2 regions of the Mesorhizobium sp. NBSH29 genome follow, and region 2 is predicted to be linked to the other one. Evidence: riboswitches for the same ligand, from Rfam matches in the RefSeq annotation. Region 2 holds a riboswitch; the other holds the start of a gene.

Region 1 (9,259 bases), 930 kb from region 2:
TGCGGGTCGCGACCGTTGGCTTGTCGGAGGCGAGCTTCTTTTTGTAATCGGCAATTGCTGAATCGAGTCCACCGGGGAGTTCGCCGCGCATGCGCCGCTCAAACTCGCTACGGATGCCGGCTTCAACTGCTGCAAGCCGCTTTTCCCAACCGCTACGGTCTTGGCCGCCACGCTTGCCTGCCGCGCGCCATGCGTCGAGAATATCGGCGGGAACTTCAAACGGCGCAAAGTCCCAGCCCAGCGCCTTGCGTGCACCGGCGATTTCTTCGGCTCCAAGCGGTGAACCGTGGGCCTTGTTGGTGCCGGCCCGGGTTGGCGCGCCAAAACCGATGGTGGTCTTGCACGCAATCATTGTCGGGCGGTCGGATTTTTGGGCCGCTTCGATGGCAGCTGCAATCGCCTCCGGGTCGTGGCCGTCGACATGGCTGGCGTTCCAGCCCGAGGCCTTGAAACGTGCCACCTGATCGGTGGAATCGGCCAGCGAAATTGCGCCGTCGATGGAAATGTTGTTGTCATCCCAAAACACGATGAGCTTCGAGAGTTTTAGATGACCGGCCAGCGAAATTGCTTCCTGGCTAATGCCTTCCATTAGGCAGCCGTCACCTGCGAGCACATATGTGTGGTGATCAACAAGATCGTCGCCGAACTCGGCGTTCATGATGCGCTCGGCGAGCGCGAAGCCGACCGAATTCGCCAGGCCCTGACCCAGAGGGCCGGTGGTGGTCTCAATGCCGGCAGCGTGGCCATATTCAGGATGGCCGGCAGTTTTCGATCCCAGCTGACGGAAATTTTTGATCTCGTCGAGAGTGATATCCTCGTAGCCGGTGAGATAGAGCAGCGAATAGAGCAGCATCGAGCCGTGGCCGGCGGAAAGGATGAAACGATCACGATCGGCCCAATGCGGGGCTTTCGCATCGAACTTCAAAAACCGCGTATACAGCACCGTAGCGATGTCGGCCGCGCCCATCGGCAGGCCTGGATGACCGGAATTGGCCTTCTCAACGGCATCCATGGAAAGGAAGCGGATCGCGTTTGCCATCTTGTCGTGCTGGTCGCGTTGGGTCATGGGGGTCTCGCTTGTCGCTGGAAAATACGGGCAGGACGCGCCCGGTGAAAGCCGCGCGACACATAGCAGTTGCGCCCGCTCTGTCAATAAATTGGGGTCCGATTGGTCTCGCTGGCAAGCAGCTGCTCGTCGATAGCGGGGGAAAGCGAGGTATCCCACATTGACGCTTATTCAACCGCTGCATAATGTTTCTTTAGTAACACGTTATGAACGCGTGCGATTCGGGGGCGGCAGGCTTGGAATTGAGGCCATGACCGGAGAAACAACACTCAAAGAGGTCATTGCGCGGCTGGGCAAGGCGATCGAGACGCTGGAAAATGCGTTCGAGGCGCGGCGTGAGCAGGAGCAGGATTACTCCGAAGCCGAGGCCGAAGTTCAGCGGATGAACGCTGATCGCGCGCGCCTTGCGCAGGAACTCGACAGCTCGGAAGCGCGGGCAGACCGGTTGGAAGAAGCGAACAAAGAAGTTTCGCGCCGGCTCGTGACGGCGATGGAAACCATCCGCGCTGTTCTCGACAGATAGGATTTTTGGCGATGGCTCAGGTCACGGTGACAATCGACGGCAAAGCCTATCGAATGGCGTGCGACGAGGGGCAGGAAGAGCACCTGACCGATCTCGGCGACCGATTTGACCGCTATGTCTCGCATCTTAAATCGTCTTTCGGTGAAATCGGCGACCAACGGTTGACCGTCATGGCCGGCATCATGGTGATGGACGAGCTTTCGGAATTACAAAAACGCATCAAGGGGATGGAAAGCGAAGTCACCACGCTTCGCAAGACGCGTGATGAAGCGCTGAGCAAGGCCGACAAGAACGACGCCGCACTAACCGGAGCGCTCAGCGGACTGGCCGAACGCATGGAAGGCCTGGCCATGAAGCTTGCCATGGGCAAATCGGCCTAGACAGGGCAAAAACCCATGACACTGCATGTCGAATGCGGCGATAACCTCTCAGCCCTCTATCTCCTCCTTCAGCATCTCTAGTTCCAGCCATTCCTCCTCGAGCTTGCCAAGCGTTACGCGCTCCTTGTCGAGCGCGGCGATAGTTTTCTGGAAACCTTTGGGGTCGCGCTCGTAGAAGGCGGGATCGGCTATCGAGTTTTCAAGGGAGGAAATGGATGCGTTGATGGCTTCCATGCGCTTGGGCAATTGCTCAAGTGCGAATTTCTGCTTGTAGGAAAGCTTTTTCGAAGCATCTTTCTCTCTCAGCGGCGCTGAGGCTGATGCAGTGGGAGATGACGGCCCCTCGGCTTTGCTGCGCGCCTTGCGATCCTCGAGCTTCTTGCCCCCGCGCTGCGCCAGCATGTCTGCGTAGCCGCCAGCATACTCCACCCACACACCGTTTCCATCGGGGGCAACTACGCTTGTTACTGTGCGGTCGAGAAAGTCGCGGTCGTGACTAACGAGGATGACGGTTCCGGCAAAGCCGGCGACAAGCTCTTGCAAAAGCTCCAGTGTTTCCATGTCGAGATCGTTGGTCGGCTCGTCCAGTACCAGAAGGTTGGCCGGGCGAGCCAGAACGCGCGCCAGCATCAGCCGTGCGCGCTCGCCACCTGAAAGTTCGCGCACCGGCGTGCGCGCCTGATCGGCTTTGAACAGGAAATCCTTCATATAGGAGACGACGTGGCGCTCCTCGCCATTGACGACAACGGTTTCGCCCCGCCCGTCCGTGAGGAAGTGCATCAGCGATTCCTCCGGGTCGAAGGCATCGCGCTTCTGGTCGAGTGTGGCGATTTCGAGATTGGTGCCGATACGCACCGAGCCGCTGTCGGGAGCCAATTCTCCTGTGAGCATCTTCAACAGCGTTGTCTTGCCAGCACCATTGGCCCCGACAAAACCGACTCGGTCGCCACGCTGGATGCGGGTGGAAAAGTCGCTAACGATGATCTGTTCGCCATAACTCTTGGAGATCGATTTCGCTTCGACTACCAGTTTGCCGGATTCAGCAGCCTCACTGGCCGCCATTTTAGCGACGCCCTCAGCGCCGCGGTGGCCACGATAGCTCTGGCGCATGGTTTGCAATTCGCCGAGCCTGCGCATGTTGCGCTTGCGCCTTGCAGTCACGCCGTAGCGCAGCCAGTGCTCCTCGCGCACGATTTGGCGGCCAAGCTTGTGTTGATCGCGCTCCTCCTCTTCGAGAACCACATCGCGCCATGCTTCGAAATGTGCGAATCCCTTGTCCAGTCGGCGCGTCTGGCCACGGTCCAGCCATACCGTTGCACGGGAGACGCGCTCAAGAAATCGGCGATCATGAGAGATGACGATGAGTGCGGAGGATGAGCGGTTGAGCTCCTCTTCCAGCCATTCGATGGTGGCGAGATCGAGATGGTTCGTTGGCTCATCAAGCAGCAGAATGTCCGGTTCGGGTGCCAGTACCTTTGCAAGGGCCGCGCGACGCGCTTCACCGCCGGACAGGCTTTTGGGATCTTCTTCTCCTGTCAGTCCTAAATGTTCCAGCAGGTATGTCACCCTGTAAGGATCGTCGGCAGGCCCAAGCCCGGCATCAACATAGGAGCGCACCGTGGCAAAGCCTTCCATGTCGGGAACCTGCGGCAGATATCGGATTGTCACGGATGGATGCCGAAATAGATCACCATCCTGAAACTCAACGAGGCCGGCCGCAATCTTGAGCAGGGTTGATTTGCCGGAGCCATTGCGACCGACCAGCGCGATGCGGTCGCCCTGCGAAACCGAGATCGACGCACCATCCAGAAGCGGCGTACCGCCGAATGTAAGTTTGATACCGTCGAGGCGAAGAAGGGGTGGCGCCATGGCGTCTTAAAATTCCGTACCGGGGAAAGGATGGGCGATTAGCATTGCGCGACCTGAGCCAAGCTCGGCGCTGAGCTTGCTGGACACTTCGTTGGAAAGAGTGAGCGAGGAACCGAAAGGCACCTTTACCTCATCGAGCGGCCATTTCACGCCGGTGAGCGTCAACCCGCTGAGGGCGCTGAAGCCGATAATTGAAAACATTGTTCCTGGGGCATAATCAAACGTCGCATTGCCAGTTAGTAAAGGAATGCCTTCTTGCGCACCGCTGGTCAGCACAATGGGCGTGCCGGCTTCCGCCAGGCGCATTCCGATAGCCAGATGGAGGAAGGTGTGATCAATGCGTGGACCGCCGAAAGCGCCAGCTATAACAAGCGAGGTTGCGCCCAGCCGGAGCGCTGTGTCGACGGCGAGTTCGCCATCGGTCTGGTCCTTCTCAGCGGGAAACACTTCCCGTGGCACGGCTTCAAATTTCTGCGCCAACTCCTTGGTAGTCGAGTCGAAATCACCCACCCAAAGCTCGGGCGTTATCCCGAGTTCCGCGGCATGGCGGATACCGGAGTCGGCAGCGATGACGCGGCTGCCGGCAAGCTGTGCATCCAGCCGGGGCGTGCGAACAAGATCGCCGCCAAACAGGAGAGTGAAAAGGCTCATAGCGAGCGCTCTATCACGCCGGACCTCGAAAGCGGAAGGCGCAGAGCATCAACAATCGCTTGCGGAGCCGATCTCGGCGCCCTATGTGTCAAAACGCTCTAACGGGGTGCCGGTCGCTGCAAGGTGACAGGCTGAGAGGCAAAGGGGAAACCCGCGCCAACCCGCTGAACCTGATCCGGTTTGTACCGGCGGAGGGATTAGACGCTTTGCCCAGCGCCTCAATTCCTTGCAACTTTTAAAAGGAGACGTGGATGCGCGGGTTTTTCTCATTGATGCTGGTGGCCGGTCCGACCCTGCTTTCGTCTGCTGCGGTGGCGCAGGAAAAGCTGACTGTCTACACCTATGAAAGTTTTACCGCTGAATGGGGTCCTGGGCCCCAGGTCGAAAAAGCGTTTGAAGCAGAATGCGGCTGTGACGTCGAATTTGTCTCGGTCGCAGATGGCGTTGCGCTTCTCAATCGCGTCAGGCTTGAAGGGGCTTCGACCAAGGCCGACATCGTTCTTGGTCTTGATACCAATCTCACGGCTGAAGCAAAAAACACCGATCTATTTGTGCCGCACGGCGTCTCTGTTGAGGCGCTTACGGTGCCGAATGGCTGGAACGATGCAATGTTCCTCCCCTATGACTACGGCTACTTTGCGGTCGTTTACGACACTGAAAAGGTGAAAGCGCCGCCGGCAAGCCTGAAGGAATTGGTGGAGGGCGACGCCAACCAGAAGATCGTTATTCAGGATCCGCGCACGTCGACTCCCGGTCTTGGGCTGCTGCTTTGGGTCAAGGCTGTTTATGGTGAGCAGGCGCCGCAAGCTTGGGAGAAGCTCAAAGACCGCGTGTTGACGGTGACGCCAGGTTGGAGCGAGGCCTATGGTCTGTTCACCAAGGGTGAGGCCCCGATGGTTCTCTCCTATACGACTTCGCCGGCGTACCACATGGTGGCCGAAAGTTCTGAGCGGTATCAGGCAGCGGCCTTCAGTGATGGCCAGTATCTGCAGGTGGAAGTGGCGGCGATTACAACAACCGGCGCCAAGAACCCGCTGGCACAAAAATTTATGGCATTCATGCTGACGCCGGCATTTCAGGACGTTTTGCCGGAAACCAACTGGATGTTCCCGGCATCCGCTACGTCAAAAGCTTTGAACCCTGCCTTTGACAAATTGGTCAAACCGGCAAAGACGCTTATCATCGGCGCCGAAGAAGTGGCCGAAAACCGCAAAGCCTGGATCGATGAATGGCTGTCGGCAATGAGCAAGTAACCAAGCGCCTGCCAGTGCTGCCTCTCCGGAGAATCGCTGCCGGAATGGTAGCGTTGGCGGCTATTGGCGCGCTTCTGGCTGGAGCTTTCGTCGGCTTGCTGGTGGAAGCCGTGCGAGACTGGTCGGGCGCGCTAGGCGCTTTCGATCCCTATATGTTGCGGGTTGTCAGGTTCACTCTGTTGCAGGGCCTGCTTTCGACGGTGCTTTCGGTCGGCCCCGCCATCATCGTCGCGCGCGCGTTGTCGCGACACCCGGCTTTTCCCGGTCGCGGGCTGATATTGAGATTGTTTGCGGTTCCACTGGGTTTGCCAGCCATCGTGGTAGCGCTGGGCGTACTGACACTTTATGGACGAGCGGGTTATCTGGCCGATGTACTTTCGCGGGCGTCCGGGGAGACATGGCCTGGTATTTACGGGCTTTCTGGCATTCTCGTCGCCCATGTTTTTTTCAACCTGCCTTTGGCAACTCGGCTTTTCCTGCAGGCGCTGGACACCGTGCCTGCAGACCAATGGCGACTGGCGAGCCAGTTGGGCATGCGGGCCGGCCCCGCTTTCAGGTTGATAGAGTGGCCTGTATTGCGTGCGGCCATGCCGGGCATTGCCGGCCTGGTGTTTATGCTGTGCATCACATCCTTCACCATCGTGTTGACGCTGGGTGGTGGACCGCGCGCGACAACGCTTGAAGTGGCAATCTATCAGGCGTTGCGGTTTGACTTTGATCCCGCCCGCGCGGTGGCGCTGACGGTTTTGCAAATCTTGCTGACGGCAATCGTTGTTGCCGCGCTTGCCAGACTAGGGGCCACCACGACCGGAGATGCCAACCTTTCGGTTGCGTCGGCCAGGGTTCGCGATGCCGGACCCTCCGAAACATTTTTCAACGGCGCGATGATAGGTACGTCATTGCTCTTTATCGCAGGACCATTGCTGGCAACTCTGGTTGCCGGTGTTGATGCTGATCTGGCAAGGCTTGCCGGTGAGCGGATTGTGCAGCGTGCGATCGTGACCAGCCTTATTCTTGCTTTGCTGTCGGCCGTGCTGTCGGTACTTCTGTCGCTGGCTCTCATTGCAACGCAACAAATGTTTAGATCACGGCGAACTCGCCGACGCCGGTTCATGGAACTACTGACCGAGATGGGCCCGGGCTTTGTCCTGGTCGTTCCCCCGATTGTCATTGGTGCGGGGTGGTTCATTTTGCTGCGCAACACAGTGGACGTTTTTGCCGTTGCGCCGATCATGGTCATAGCGGTCAATGCGGTGATGGCGATGCCCTTTGCCGTACGCGCAATTGGGCCGGCCTATGACGCGGCGAGTACACGTCATGAAAAGCTGTGCGTATCGCTAGGCATTGCCGGCCTGACGCGGTTTCGCTTGATTGACTGGCCAGCGTTGCGGGCACCCATCTTTACCGGACTTGCCTTTGCCATGGCGCTTTCGCTTGGCGATCTCGGCGTCATCGCGCTTTTTGGAAGTGATGCGGTGCAGACATTGCCTTACCTTCTGTATTCGCGGATGGGCAGCTACCGCACCGAAGATGCCGCTGGCCTGGCATTGCTGCTTGGGCTGCTGTGTCTCGCGTTGATGATTCTCGTCGAGCGACTTGGAAAACGCCACAATGTCTGATCCTTTAATGCCGGAAAGTGCAGCAGTGCTGCTGGACAAAATTGTCTTCAGCTATGGCGAGACTGCGATGATGTTCGACGCGGAGGTAGAGGCCGGCGCTGTCACCGCGATTATGGGCCCCAGCGGCTCGGGCAAGTCGACGCTTCTCAATCTTATCGCCGGGTTTGAGGTGCCTTCGCGAGGTCGCGTCTTGATCGGCGGAGTTGACGTGACAGGGCTACCCCCTGCAGATCGCCCAGTCTCCATGGTATTTCAGGAAAACAACCTTTTTGCCCATCTCGATGTCATCGCTAATGTCGGACTGGGACGCTCCCCCGCTCTCCGCTTGGCAGCCGATGACCGCGTCGCCATCGCGAACGCATTGGAACATACCGGGCTTGGCGGCAAGGAACATCGCCTGCCGCGCGAACTTTCGGGCGGCGAACGCCAGCGCGTGGCTTTGGCGCGCGTGCTGGTACGCGAACGTCCGGTTCTGTTGCTCGACGAACCGTTCGCTTCGCTTGGCCCGGCGCTGCGGCTGGACATGCTGGGGCTGGTAGAAAAACTTTGCCGCCAACATTCGATGACGGTGCTTTTCGTCACTCATCAGCCGGAAGATGCCCGGCGGATCGCTAAAAACATGATTTTCCTGGAGGACGGCCACATCTCTGCAGTTGGCCAAGCGTCTGAACTTTTCAGCAATCATGGGCCGGAAGCGTTCCGGCGCTATATCGGAACTGTTGCCGGATAGCAGCAATTGATGCGAATTGCCCGCAAGCAGACATAATTTGTCGCCACACCGGACCCAGCGGCAAGTTCATGGTAAGAGTTTGCAGCGATGAATCGCGCCGTACATGCGATGACACCGTACACCGAGAGGATAGTATTCTGCCGCCTTACCTTGCCGCTTCCAATTTGCGGATTGTTTCATCACCTGCGCGGCGGGGCAGATGGATGTTGTGTTGCGCGCTCGCGCTGCTGGCTGGATGCCAGACCGTCGGGCCGATCAATGAACAGGCATTCCAACCATCCAACAATCCAGTCACCGTCGATTCAGTTGCCAAAAATGACAAGATGGCAGTGCTCGCCAAGGCGCAGCACCCGCGCATTCTGGCAACCTATGGTGGCGAATATCCTGACCCCAAGCTTGAGCGCATGGTTGCCAAGGTCGTCGGCACTCTTACCTTCGACGCTGACAATCCATCGCCGCAAAGCTATCGCATCACTATCTTGAACTCCCCAAACGTCAACGCTTTCGCGCTGCCGGGAGGTTATCTCTATGTGACGCGCGGACTTTTGGCCCTTGCCAATGATTCTGCAGAGCTTGCTGCTGTGATCGCCCATGAGATGGGCCACGTTACAGCCAGTCACGGTATTCAGCGCCAGCAGAAGGAAGCTGAGGAAGTTCTCGCCAGCAAAGTCGTTTCCGACGTTCTTGGCGAAAGTTCGCTCACCAAAGTTGCCCTGATCAAGGGCAAGCTCAGGCTCGCGCAGTTCTCACGGAACCAAGAGCTGGAAGCCGATTCCATTGGCATCCGTGCCACCGCGAAAGCGGGCTATGATCCTTTTGCGGCGAGCCGGTTTCTGCAGTCAATGGCTTCTTACAGCAATTTCCGCTCGGTCACCGGGGCTCAGGATGCGAGCCTCGATTTTTTGGCCAGTCACCCGAATGCGCCGCAACGCATCGATCTGGCCCAGCGTCAGGCTCGCGGTTTCGGTACGCCTGACAGTGGAACTGTGGATCGCGACTCCTATCTGGCCGGCATCGATGGGCTCCTTTTCGGTGATTCACCTGAAGAGGGATATATTCGTGGGAATACCTTCCAGCACCCGGGCCTTGGCGTAGCATTTGCGGTGCCAGCCGGTTTCATGATCGACAATACCGCTGCCGAAGTGACTGCGACCGGGCCTGGAGACAC
Region 2 (9,259 bases):
CACAATGCGCGCGCGGCGTCCACCAACGCGAAAACATCGGGCTGCAGGGTGTCGTGATTGCCGATCACTTCGAGCTTGATCCAGTCGGTGCCAAATACCTCGCGCGCCATGTTGGCGGTGGTAATGGCTTCGCGCGCAGTATGGCAGCCGGCTGTGTTGGGCAGGAGTTTTACGCCGAGCTCGCGCACCAGCTCAAAGAAACGCCCGCCCGATTTGCCGCCCATTGTTTCGCGGCGCAGCGAGACAGTCAGCAGCGACGGTTTTGCCGCCCGCACCGCGTCAGCCAAGATGGTCGGCGAGGGATATTGCGCGGTACCGAGGAAGAGCCGAGAAGCCAGCGTCTCGCCATAGATTTCCAGCATGTTCACCCTCCCTGCCTCGGCGACAGGATCTCGATCCGGTCGCCGTCCTCAAGCCGACATGCGGCCCGCACGTCCGTCGGCACCAGGATGCCATTTCTAGCAGTGGCCAGCCACGCACCTTCAAACTCCAGCTCCGCCAGTAGAGCCGCAAGCGTGGTGGCACTGGCAGTGGTTTGATTTCCATTGACGATGATGTTCATGCTGCTTTCTCCTGTCGTGCACCTGTGACAAGCTGAGCCACGCGCTGCGCCATTGCAGGAGCCAGCAGAAAACCGTGGCGGTAGAGGCCGTTGAGGGCGAATTCGCTGCCTGCCTGCGTTACGCGCGGAAGATTGTCGGGGTAGGCGGGGCGCACGCCGGCGCCGGTTTCCAGAAGTTCGGCTTCAGCAAAGGCCGGGTGCAACGCATAGGTGGCGTTGAGTAATTCCATCACTGAGCGTGCGGTGGCTGGGCCATCATGATCGGTCTCGATCATGGTCGCGCCCACCATGAAGCAATGGTCGGCGCGTGGCACGATATAGAGCGGAAAGCGCGGGTGGAGCAGCCGCACGGGCCGCGACAGGCAGATATCGCGTGCGCGCAGTATCAGCATTTCTCCGCGTACGCCGCGCAGCAGTTTATCGGCGGCGGTGCGGGCCATCCCGGTGCAATCGATGATATGGTCAAAGTTTTGATTGTCCGGCTCGATATCATGAAATGTCACTCCCGCATCGGCGCAACGCTGCCTGAGTTCCGAAAGCGCCAGACGTGGATCGAGATGCGCCTCGCGGTGAAACAAAAGCCCGCAGGAAAACCGACCCTCAAGCGCCGGTTCCAGTGCCGCGATGCGTTCGGCATCGCATCGCTCGAAGCCTTCAGTGCGGGCGGCGAAGCGGTCCAGTTCGGCCCGGTCGCGGGCTGGGGTCACCACCAGCGTGCCGGTGGTGCAGACATGGCCAGGCAGCGTGGCTTGCCACCATCCGATCGCGCCTCCGGCCAGCGCAACGAGGTCGTGACCAGCACTCTCACTCTCGCAGTAGGGCGCCAGCATGCCGCCGGCAAACCACGAAGCACAGTGGCCGCCGGGCTTTGCCACCAGGCTCACCTCAATGCCGCGCGCAGTGAGTTCCCAAGCCGTTGCGAGGCCGGCAACGCCGGCACCGCGGATCAGCGCTTTCATGCCTTGTCACCGCCTGCTAGCGCCTTCAGCTCTGCCGGCTGCATATAGAGATCGCCGCCAGTTCTGAATTTTTGCGCCATGGCTTCCATCCCTTCCTTCTGTGCTTCGGCGCGGATTTCGTGTGAAATTTTCATCGAGCAGAATTTCGGGCCGCACATGGAGCAGAAATGCGCTGTCTTGTGCGCTTCCTTTGGCAGCGTCTCGTCATGATAGGAACGCGCTGTTTCGGGATCGAGCGACAGGTTGAACTGGTCTTCCCAGCGGAACTCGAAACGCGCGCGCGACAGTGCATCATCACGCAGACGCGCGGCCGGGTGCCCTTTGGCGAGATCGGCTGCATGGGCTGCAATCTTGTAGGTGATGACGCCTATTTTCACATCATTGCGGTCGGGCAGGCCGAGATGCTCTTTCGGCGTCACATAACAAAGCATCGCCGTACCGAACCAGCCGATCATGGCCGCGCCAATGCCGCTCGTAATGTGGTCGTAGCCCGGCGCGATGTCTGTCGTGAGGGGCCCCAAAGTGTAAAATGGGGCCTCGCCACAGACGGCGAGCTGTTTGTCCATGTTTTCCTTGATCTTGTGCATCGGCACATGGCCGGGGCCTTCGATCATCACTTGGCAGTCTTTTGCCCAAGCGATCTGTGTCAGTTCGCCCAGTGTTTCCAGTTCCGCAAACTGCGCGGCGTCATTGGCATCGGCAAGCGATCCGGGCCGCAGGCCATCGCCGAGCGAAAACGACACATCATAGGCACGGGCAATGTCGCAAATTTCATCGAAATGCTCGTAGAGGAAGCTCTCTCTATGGTGATGCAAGCACCATTTCGCCATGATCGAGCCACCGCGTGAGACAATGCCGGTGACCCGGTTCACAGTCAGCGGAATGTAATGCAGCCGCACGCCTGCATGGATGGTGAAATAATCGACGCCCTGTTCGGCCTGCTCGATCAGCGTGTCGCGGTAGACCTCCCAATTGAGGTCTTCGGCAATGCCATTGACTTTTTCCAGCGCCTGATAGAGCGGTACGGTGCCAATCGGTACCGGTGAATTGCGGATGATCCATTCGCGAATATTGTGGATGTTGCGGCCGGTTGAGAGGTCCATGACCGTATCTGCGCCCCAGCGGGTCGCCCAGACCATCTTTTCCACTTCCTCGGCCATGGATGAGGTGACGGCTGAATTGCCGATATTGGCGTTTATCTTGACCAGGAAATTGCGACCGATAATCATCGGCTCGCTTTCGGGGTGGTTGATGTTGGCCGGAATGATGGCTCGGCCGCGCGCGATTTCCTCACGCACGAATTCGGCCGTCACGAAATCAGGAATTGCTGCACCAAAGCTTTCGCCATCGCGTGTCGCCGCATTCCTGGCCTCCTCGCGGCCAAGGTTTTCGCGGATCGCGACAAATTCCATTTCTGGCGTGATGATACCGGCGCGGGCATAGGCAATCTGCGTCACCGCCTTGCCGCCTGTGGCTTTCAAAGGCTGGTGGGTCAAAGGAAAATAGGGTGTCAGCCTGTCGCCTGAGACAAAGCCATTGTCAGCCGGAGCAATGGCGCGGCCCGCATAGGTTTCGACGTCAGCACGCTTCTTGATCCAGTCTTCGCGTGGGCGGGGCAATCCGTGTTCGATGCCCAGCAATGTTGCGGGCTCGGTATAGGGGCCTGATGCATCATAAACGATGACAGGCGGTTCGCCGGCGGTGGGGTGCACCGAAATTTCGCGCATGGGAACGCGAATATCAGGGTGAATTATTCCCGGTCTGTAGACTTTACGGGAAGCTGGCAAAGGGCCAGTGGTAACTTTCGGGGCAACAGCATCCATGGGTATGAGCCTCCTCTGCTCGCAATCGCAAATGGAGACCCAGTTCCGCAGCCGTGAGAAGGAAAGCGCTGATTGTAGCGCAACGGAAACCCGTTGCATGTCGAGCCAGATAGCCCGCGCCAGCGCTTGCACCGTCCCTACGCCAGTATGAACTGGATCAGGTTCAACGGGTCACTGCGCTGCGAAAGCGAGCAGAATCTCAGCCCCTTGTCGGGACCCCCCTGGTGAATACGTGAGAGTTGCGCCCTATAGGGATGCTTTGTCAAGCCGGCAGGTGCCGGCGCGTTATCAGCGCGCGGGCATGTGTTCGGCGAATTGTGTTTGCTGTCGCAATCCCGTTGCCACCACCGAGACCCGGAACTTCCCCTCCAGCGCGCTGTCGAAGATGGAGCCGACGATGATGTCGGCGTCGTCGTCCACTTCTTCGCGGATGCGGGTGGCTGCTTCGTCTACTTCGAAGAGGGTCATGTCCTTACCGCCAGAGATCGAGATCAGGACGCCCTTGGCGCCCATCATCGAGGCTTCGTCGAGAAGTGGGTTGGCGATTGCGGCTTCTGCAGCTTTTTTGGCGCGGCCTTCGCCGGATGCTTCGCCGGTGCCCATCATGGCGCGGCCCATGTCGCGCATGACGGATTTGACGTCGGCGAAATCGAGGTTGATCAGGCCTTCCTTGACGATCAGATCGGTGATGCAGCCGACGCCTGAGTAGAGCACGCGGTCAGCCATGGCGAAAGCATCAGCAAAGGTGGTCTTTGCGTCGGCAATGCGGAACAGGTTCTGGTTGGGGATAACGATGACTGTGTCTGCGCATTCGCGCAGGCGTTCAACGCCTTCCTCGGCAGCGCGCATGCGGCGTGTGCCTTCGAAGGTGAAGGGTTTTGTCACCACAGCAACGGTCAGGATACCTGCCTTGCGGGCGGCTGCAGCCACAATCGGGGCAGCACCCGTGCCGGTGCCGCCGCCCATGCCGGCGGTGACGAAGCACATATGGGTGCCGGCCAGGTGGTCCATGATCTCGTCGATGGATTCTTCTGCGGCTGCGCGGCCAATCTCGGGCAGTGAGCCGGCGCCGAGGCCTTGTGTCACATTGGAGCCCAGTTGAATAAGGCGCGTCGCCTTGGACATGGTCAGCGCCTGCGCATCGGTGTTGGCAACAATGAATTCGGTGCCCTGCAAGCCCTCCGTGATCATGTTGTTGACGGCATTGCCGCCACCGCCGCCAACGCCGATCACGGCAATTTTTGGCTTCATCTCTGAGATATCTGGCCGTGTGGGAGCGGTCATATCCGTTTCTCTTTCGTTGGCGGGTGACCCGCAGCATAGCATAACAGCCGCCCGGCGAATCGCCGGATGGGATTTGCCCGAAAGAATCAGGTTGCGGGACGGGAAGCAAGGTTTGGGGGTGCGGTGAATGGTGAATAGAATGGTGAATGGTGAAATGGAATGAGGGTTGACGTGTCGATATCAACTCCGACCATTCACCATTCACCATTCACCATTCACCGCACAGCTATTCGCTTTGCCGGAAATTCCGCACCCGCTCGAACATCACCGCGAAGATGATTGCACCACCGATGAAGGCGCCCTGCCAGAAGGCGTTGATGCCGAGCAGGCCAAGGCTGTTGCGGATGATCTCGATCAAGGCTGCGCCTACCAGAGCGCCAAAGGCGGTACCAATGCCGCCGGCCAGATTGGCGCCTCCGATGACGGCCGCGGCAATCACCTGCAATTCCATGCCCGCGCCGATATTGGTGGTGACGGCACCCAGCCAGCCGGTCTGGATGATGCCGGCAATCCCGGCTGACAGTGCCGAGATCATATAGACGGCGACCTTGATTGGGCGCACTGGCACTCCGGTCAGTGTAGCGGCGTGCTCATTGCCGCCGATGGCATAGATGTGGCGACCGAATTTCGTCCAGCGCAGCACGAAGCCGGTGATCAGCGCCAGTACCACCATGTAGATCACCGGATTGGCAATGCCGAAAAACCAGGCGCCGCCGCCCAGCGCCAGAAGTTGTGTATGGTCCGGCCCGAACTCAAACACCACCGTGTTGTTGGACGCTACCATGGCCAGGCTGCGGGCAATCGACAACATGCCAAGCGTCACCACAAAGGGCGGGAAGCCGAGATAGGCGATCAGAATACCGTTGAAAGCTCCGACGATCAGCGCGGTGATCAGGGCAGCCGCGATGCCGATCTCGATCGAATAGCCGGCATGCATCACCACCGCCAAAATCATCGAACAGAGGCACAGTACCGAGCCGACCGACAGGTCGATGCCGCCGGTGATGATCACCATCGTCATGCCGAGCGCCACGATGGCGACGAAGGTGACATTGCGGGTGATGTTGTAGAGATTTTTCGCGGTTGCGAAAGAGTCTGTCGCAACGGAGAGGAAGAGGCAGGCGGCAAGGATGGCGATCACCACCCAGAAGGTCTGGCTGCCGACAACGCCGGAAAGCCAGCTCTGCTGCTTGCGGTCGATGGTCTGTTGCAGCGTGACGGTCATGGGCGGTTGTTCCTGGTTAGAGAGTGCCGACATGATCACACCCGCTCGATTGCGCCGGTGATGAGGCCAGTGACCTCCTCCGGTGAGGTTTGCGCCACCTTGCGGTCGGCCACTTTCTTGCCGCGACGCAGTACGATGACGCGGTCGGCGACGGTGAAGACATCGGGCATACGGTGGCTGATTAGCACTATGGCGATGCCCTGGTCGCGCAGCAGGCGGATGAGGTTCAACACCTCGGCGACCTGGCGCACCGAGATCGCGGCGGTCGGCTCGTCCATTAGCACAATTTTTGCGTCGGCCAGTCTGGTACGGGCAATCGCCACCGCCTGGCGCTGGCCGCCCGACATTTGCTTGACCAGATCGCGCGGCCGGGTCTCCGACTTCAGTTCCTGGAATAGTTCGCCGGCGCGGCGATACATGGCGGCATAATCGAGCACCTTGAACGGGCCAAACCCCATCTTCATCTCGCGGCCGAGGAAGACATTGGCGGCAGCCGTCAGATTGTTGCACAGCGCCAAATCCTGATGGACAATTTCGATGCCGTGCTGGCGCGCCTCGACCGGCTTGTGCAGCACCAGCTCCTTGCCATCCATTTTCATCGAGCCTTCGCTGGGGCGGAAGTTACCGGCGATCATTTTCACCAGCGTCGATTTTCCGGCGCCGTTGTCACCCATCAGTCCGACGACTTCGCCCGGCTCTATCGCCAGCGAAACCCCGCTCAGCGCATGGATGGCACCGAAATGCTTGGAAATGTTGATCAGTTCAAGAACTGCCACCTGTGGGTGCCTCCCGCTCCATCCGACGCCAGGGGCTGCCCGCGTTTCGCGGCCCCCCCCGATGCGCTCCTCCCAGAGACGCCTGCGCATTAAGACAAACCCGTGGACCAGCGTCAATAAAGTAAGCTTCAAAAATCTGTTTTGTCAGACAAATACTTGACGGGAAAACTTCTGGGCTATTAGGTAGGGGAGAGAGTGCTGTGCGGGTGCGTGCGGCATGTCATGTTGCCTGCGATAGCATGCGCCGTGCGACATTCATGAGCTTTCCGGCTGGGCATGAGCAGGTGTTCGCTGCTCCTGTCGGGCCGGTCTGGTGGTGGGCACGGTCCGTGGCTGCCTGTTCAACGGGAGGACTGAATGAGGAAAGTTGCATTGTTGTTGGCCACGGCGGCCCTGGCATTCGGTGCCGGACCCGCACTGGCAAAAAAGCAGCTGGTTATTGTGGTGAAGGGTCTGGACAATCCATTCTTCGAAGCGATCAACCAAGGCTGCCAGAAATGGAACAAGGAAAACGCCGATTCCGAGTATGAATGTTTCTATACCGGACCGGCCTCGACTTCGGACGAAGCTGGCGAGGCACAGATTGTGCAGGATATGCTGGGCAAGGCAGACACAGTCGCCATGGCCATCTCGCCATCCAACGCCAAACTGATCGCGCAGACGATCAAGACGGCAAACGCAACCGTGCCCATCATGACGCTCGATGCTGACCTTGCCGTGGAAGATTCCGGCCTGCGCAAGACTTATCTTGGCACCGACAATTATCTGATGGGCTTCAAGATCGGTGAATACATCAAGGCCAAGAAGCCCGATGGCGGCACGGTGTGCACCATTCAGGGCAATCCGGGAGCAGACAACATCCTGCGCCGCGCTCAGGGAACCCGTGATGCCCTGAGCGGACAGAAGGACATCAAGGAGTTGAAAGGCGAAGGCGGCTGGACCGAGGTTGCCGGTTGCCCGGTATTCACGAATGATGACGGCGCCAAGGGCGTGCAGGCCATGACCGATATATTGGCCGCAAACCCCGACCTTGACGCATTTGCTATCGAAGGTGGCTGGCCGCTGTTTGGCGCACCACAGCCATACCGCGACCTGTTCAAGCCATTGGCGGACCGTATTGCCAGTGGCGACTTCGTTGTCTCGGCTGCCGATACAATCGGCGACGAAGTGGCGATCGCCAAGGAAGGTCTTGTCACCGCGCTCGTTGGCCAGCGGCCGTTCGAGATGGGGTATAAAGCTCCATCGGTGATGATCGACCTGGTGGAAGGCAAGCCGGTCGAAGATCCTGTTTTTACCGGACTTGACGAATGCACCAAGGATACGGTTGATACCTGCATCCAGAAATAATCGGAAGGGGCGCGCAGCGCGGCTGCGCGCCCCTTCTCAACAATGACGAGGCCGGAATGACAAAGCGAGGAGGAGCGTGAAGACGCCTCTCGGGCTGCAGGAAACCGCGCAGGCGATCGAGCGCAGCAAGGACCTGAAAACATTTCGCGCCACCGGCATCAGCGTGCATGCTTCGCTTGCCAACGAGATCGGCCTGAGAATCGTGCGTGGCGATTATCCGCCCGGCACCATCCTGCCCAATGAAGCCAAGTGGTCGGAGACCTTCGATGTCAGCCGCTCTGCGGTGCGCGAGGCAATCAAAATGCTGATGGCCAAAAGCCTTTTGGCATCGCGGCCAAAAATCGGCAGCTGGGTCGAGCCGCGCGAGCGCTGGAACCTGCTCGATCGTGACGTTCTTTCCTGGTATGCCATGTCGCCCGACCGCGCCGGCTTTCTGCGTACCGTGCAGGAGTTTCGCCATATCATCGAGCCGGAGGCGACCGCGCTTGCCGCCATGCGTCGCAGCTCCGCGCAGATGGAGGAGATTAGTCAGCATTGCCGCGACATGAAGAACGCGCAGTCGTTGATCGAGCGGACACATGCCGATACGCGTTTTCACCTCACCATCCTGCAGGCTTCGGGCAATGATCTTTTGATGCCGCTCGGCGCCTTGATTTCCTCGGCGCTGGAGCACCTGTTTTCGTTCACCAGCCGTGATGAAGTGGGACTGGGGAATGCTCAGAAGCTGCATGAAAACATCGAACGCAACATTCGTTTGCAAAAGCCGGAGGCGGCGAGGATGGCGGTGCGCAAGCTGCTCGCCAATACAGACAAGATCATCGGTTGAACGATTTGGGCAGGCCAGACGTTGCGGGTGACGCCGGGGTTCGGTTGTGAACCGCGATCAAGCAAACAGGCAAAGGCCCATGAAGCAGTTTCGCATCGCGACCATTCCCGGAGACGGTATCGGCAAGGAGGTTGTCGCCGCAGGTGTCGAGGTTCTGCAGTCGGTGGCGCGGCGCGATGGCGGATTTGCGCTTGTCTTTGATCTCTTCGACTGGGGCTCGGATTACTACAGGGCGCATGGCGTCATGATGCCAGCGGACGGGCTGGCGCAGATCAAAAGTCATGATGCCATCCTGTTTGGTGCGGTAGGTGCGCCTGATGTTCCCGACCACGTCACGCTGTGGGGGCTGAGGCTTGCCATCTGCCAGTCGTTTGACCAATACGCTAATGTGCGCCCGACCCGTGTATTGCCAGGCATCAGCAGCCCATTGAAAAATGTCGGTGAAGGTGATCTCGAC

The links. Region 2 has a riboswitch for thiamine pyrophosphate ahead of thiC (phosphomethylpyrimidine synthase ThiC). Riboswitches for the same ligand answer to the same signal wherever they lie in the genome.
Region 1: linked by a shared signal. The riboswitch ahead of thiB (thiamine ABC transporter substrate binding subunit) and the one ahead of thiC (phosphomethylpyrimidine synthase ThiC) in region 2 are both predicted to bind thiamine pyrophosphate.

What each region holds. Positions count from the first base shown of each region.
Region 1 is NZ_CP045492.1:765,094-774,352, reverse strand. It holds gene tkt (transketolase) at 1-1,066, opposite strand, end outside; gene GA830_RS03755 (DUF4164 domain-containing protein) at 1,317-1,589, shown strand; gene GA830_RS03750 (cell division protein ZapA) at 1,601-1,969, shown strand; gene GA830_RS03745 (ABC-F family ATP-binding cassette domain-containing protein) at 2,018-3,838, opposite strand; gene GA830_RS03740 (thiamine diphosphokinase) at 3,845-4,489, opposite strand; TPP riboswitch at 4,582-4,703, shown strand; gene thiB (thiamine ABC transporter substrate binding subunit) at 4,741-5,742, shown strand; gene thiP (thiamine/thiamine pyrophosphate ABC transporter permease) at 5,718-7,361, shown strand; gene thiQ (thiamine ABC transporter ATP-binding protein) at 7,354-8,091, shown strand; gene GA830_RS03720 (M48 family metalloprotease) at 8,295-9,259, shown strand, end outside.
Region 2 is NZ_CP045492.1:3,481,800-3,491,058, reverse strand. It holds gene GA830_RS17185 (thiazole synthase) at 1-362, opposite strand, end outside; gene thiS (sulfur carrier protein ThiS) at 365-562, opposite strand; gene thiO (glycine oxidase ThiO) at 559-1,521, opposite strand; gene thiC (phosphomethylpyrimidine synthase ThiC) at 1,518-3,344, opposite strand; TPP riboswitch at 3,461-3,577, opposite strand; gene ftsZ (cell division protein FtsZ) at 3,633-4,628, opposite strand; gene GA830_RS17160 (ABC transporter permease) at 4,855-5,853, opposite strand; gene GA830_RS17155 (ATP-binding cassette domain-containing protein) at 5,889-6,719, opposite strand; gene GA830_RS17150 (substrate-binding domain-containing protein) at 6,987-7,976, shown strand; gene GA830_RS17145 (FadR/GntR family transcriptional regulator) at 8,071-8,802, shown strand; gene GA830_RS17140 (tartrate dehydrogenase) at 8,882-9,259, shown strand, end outside.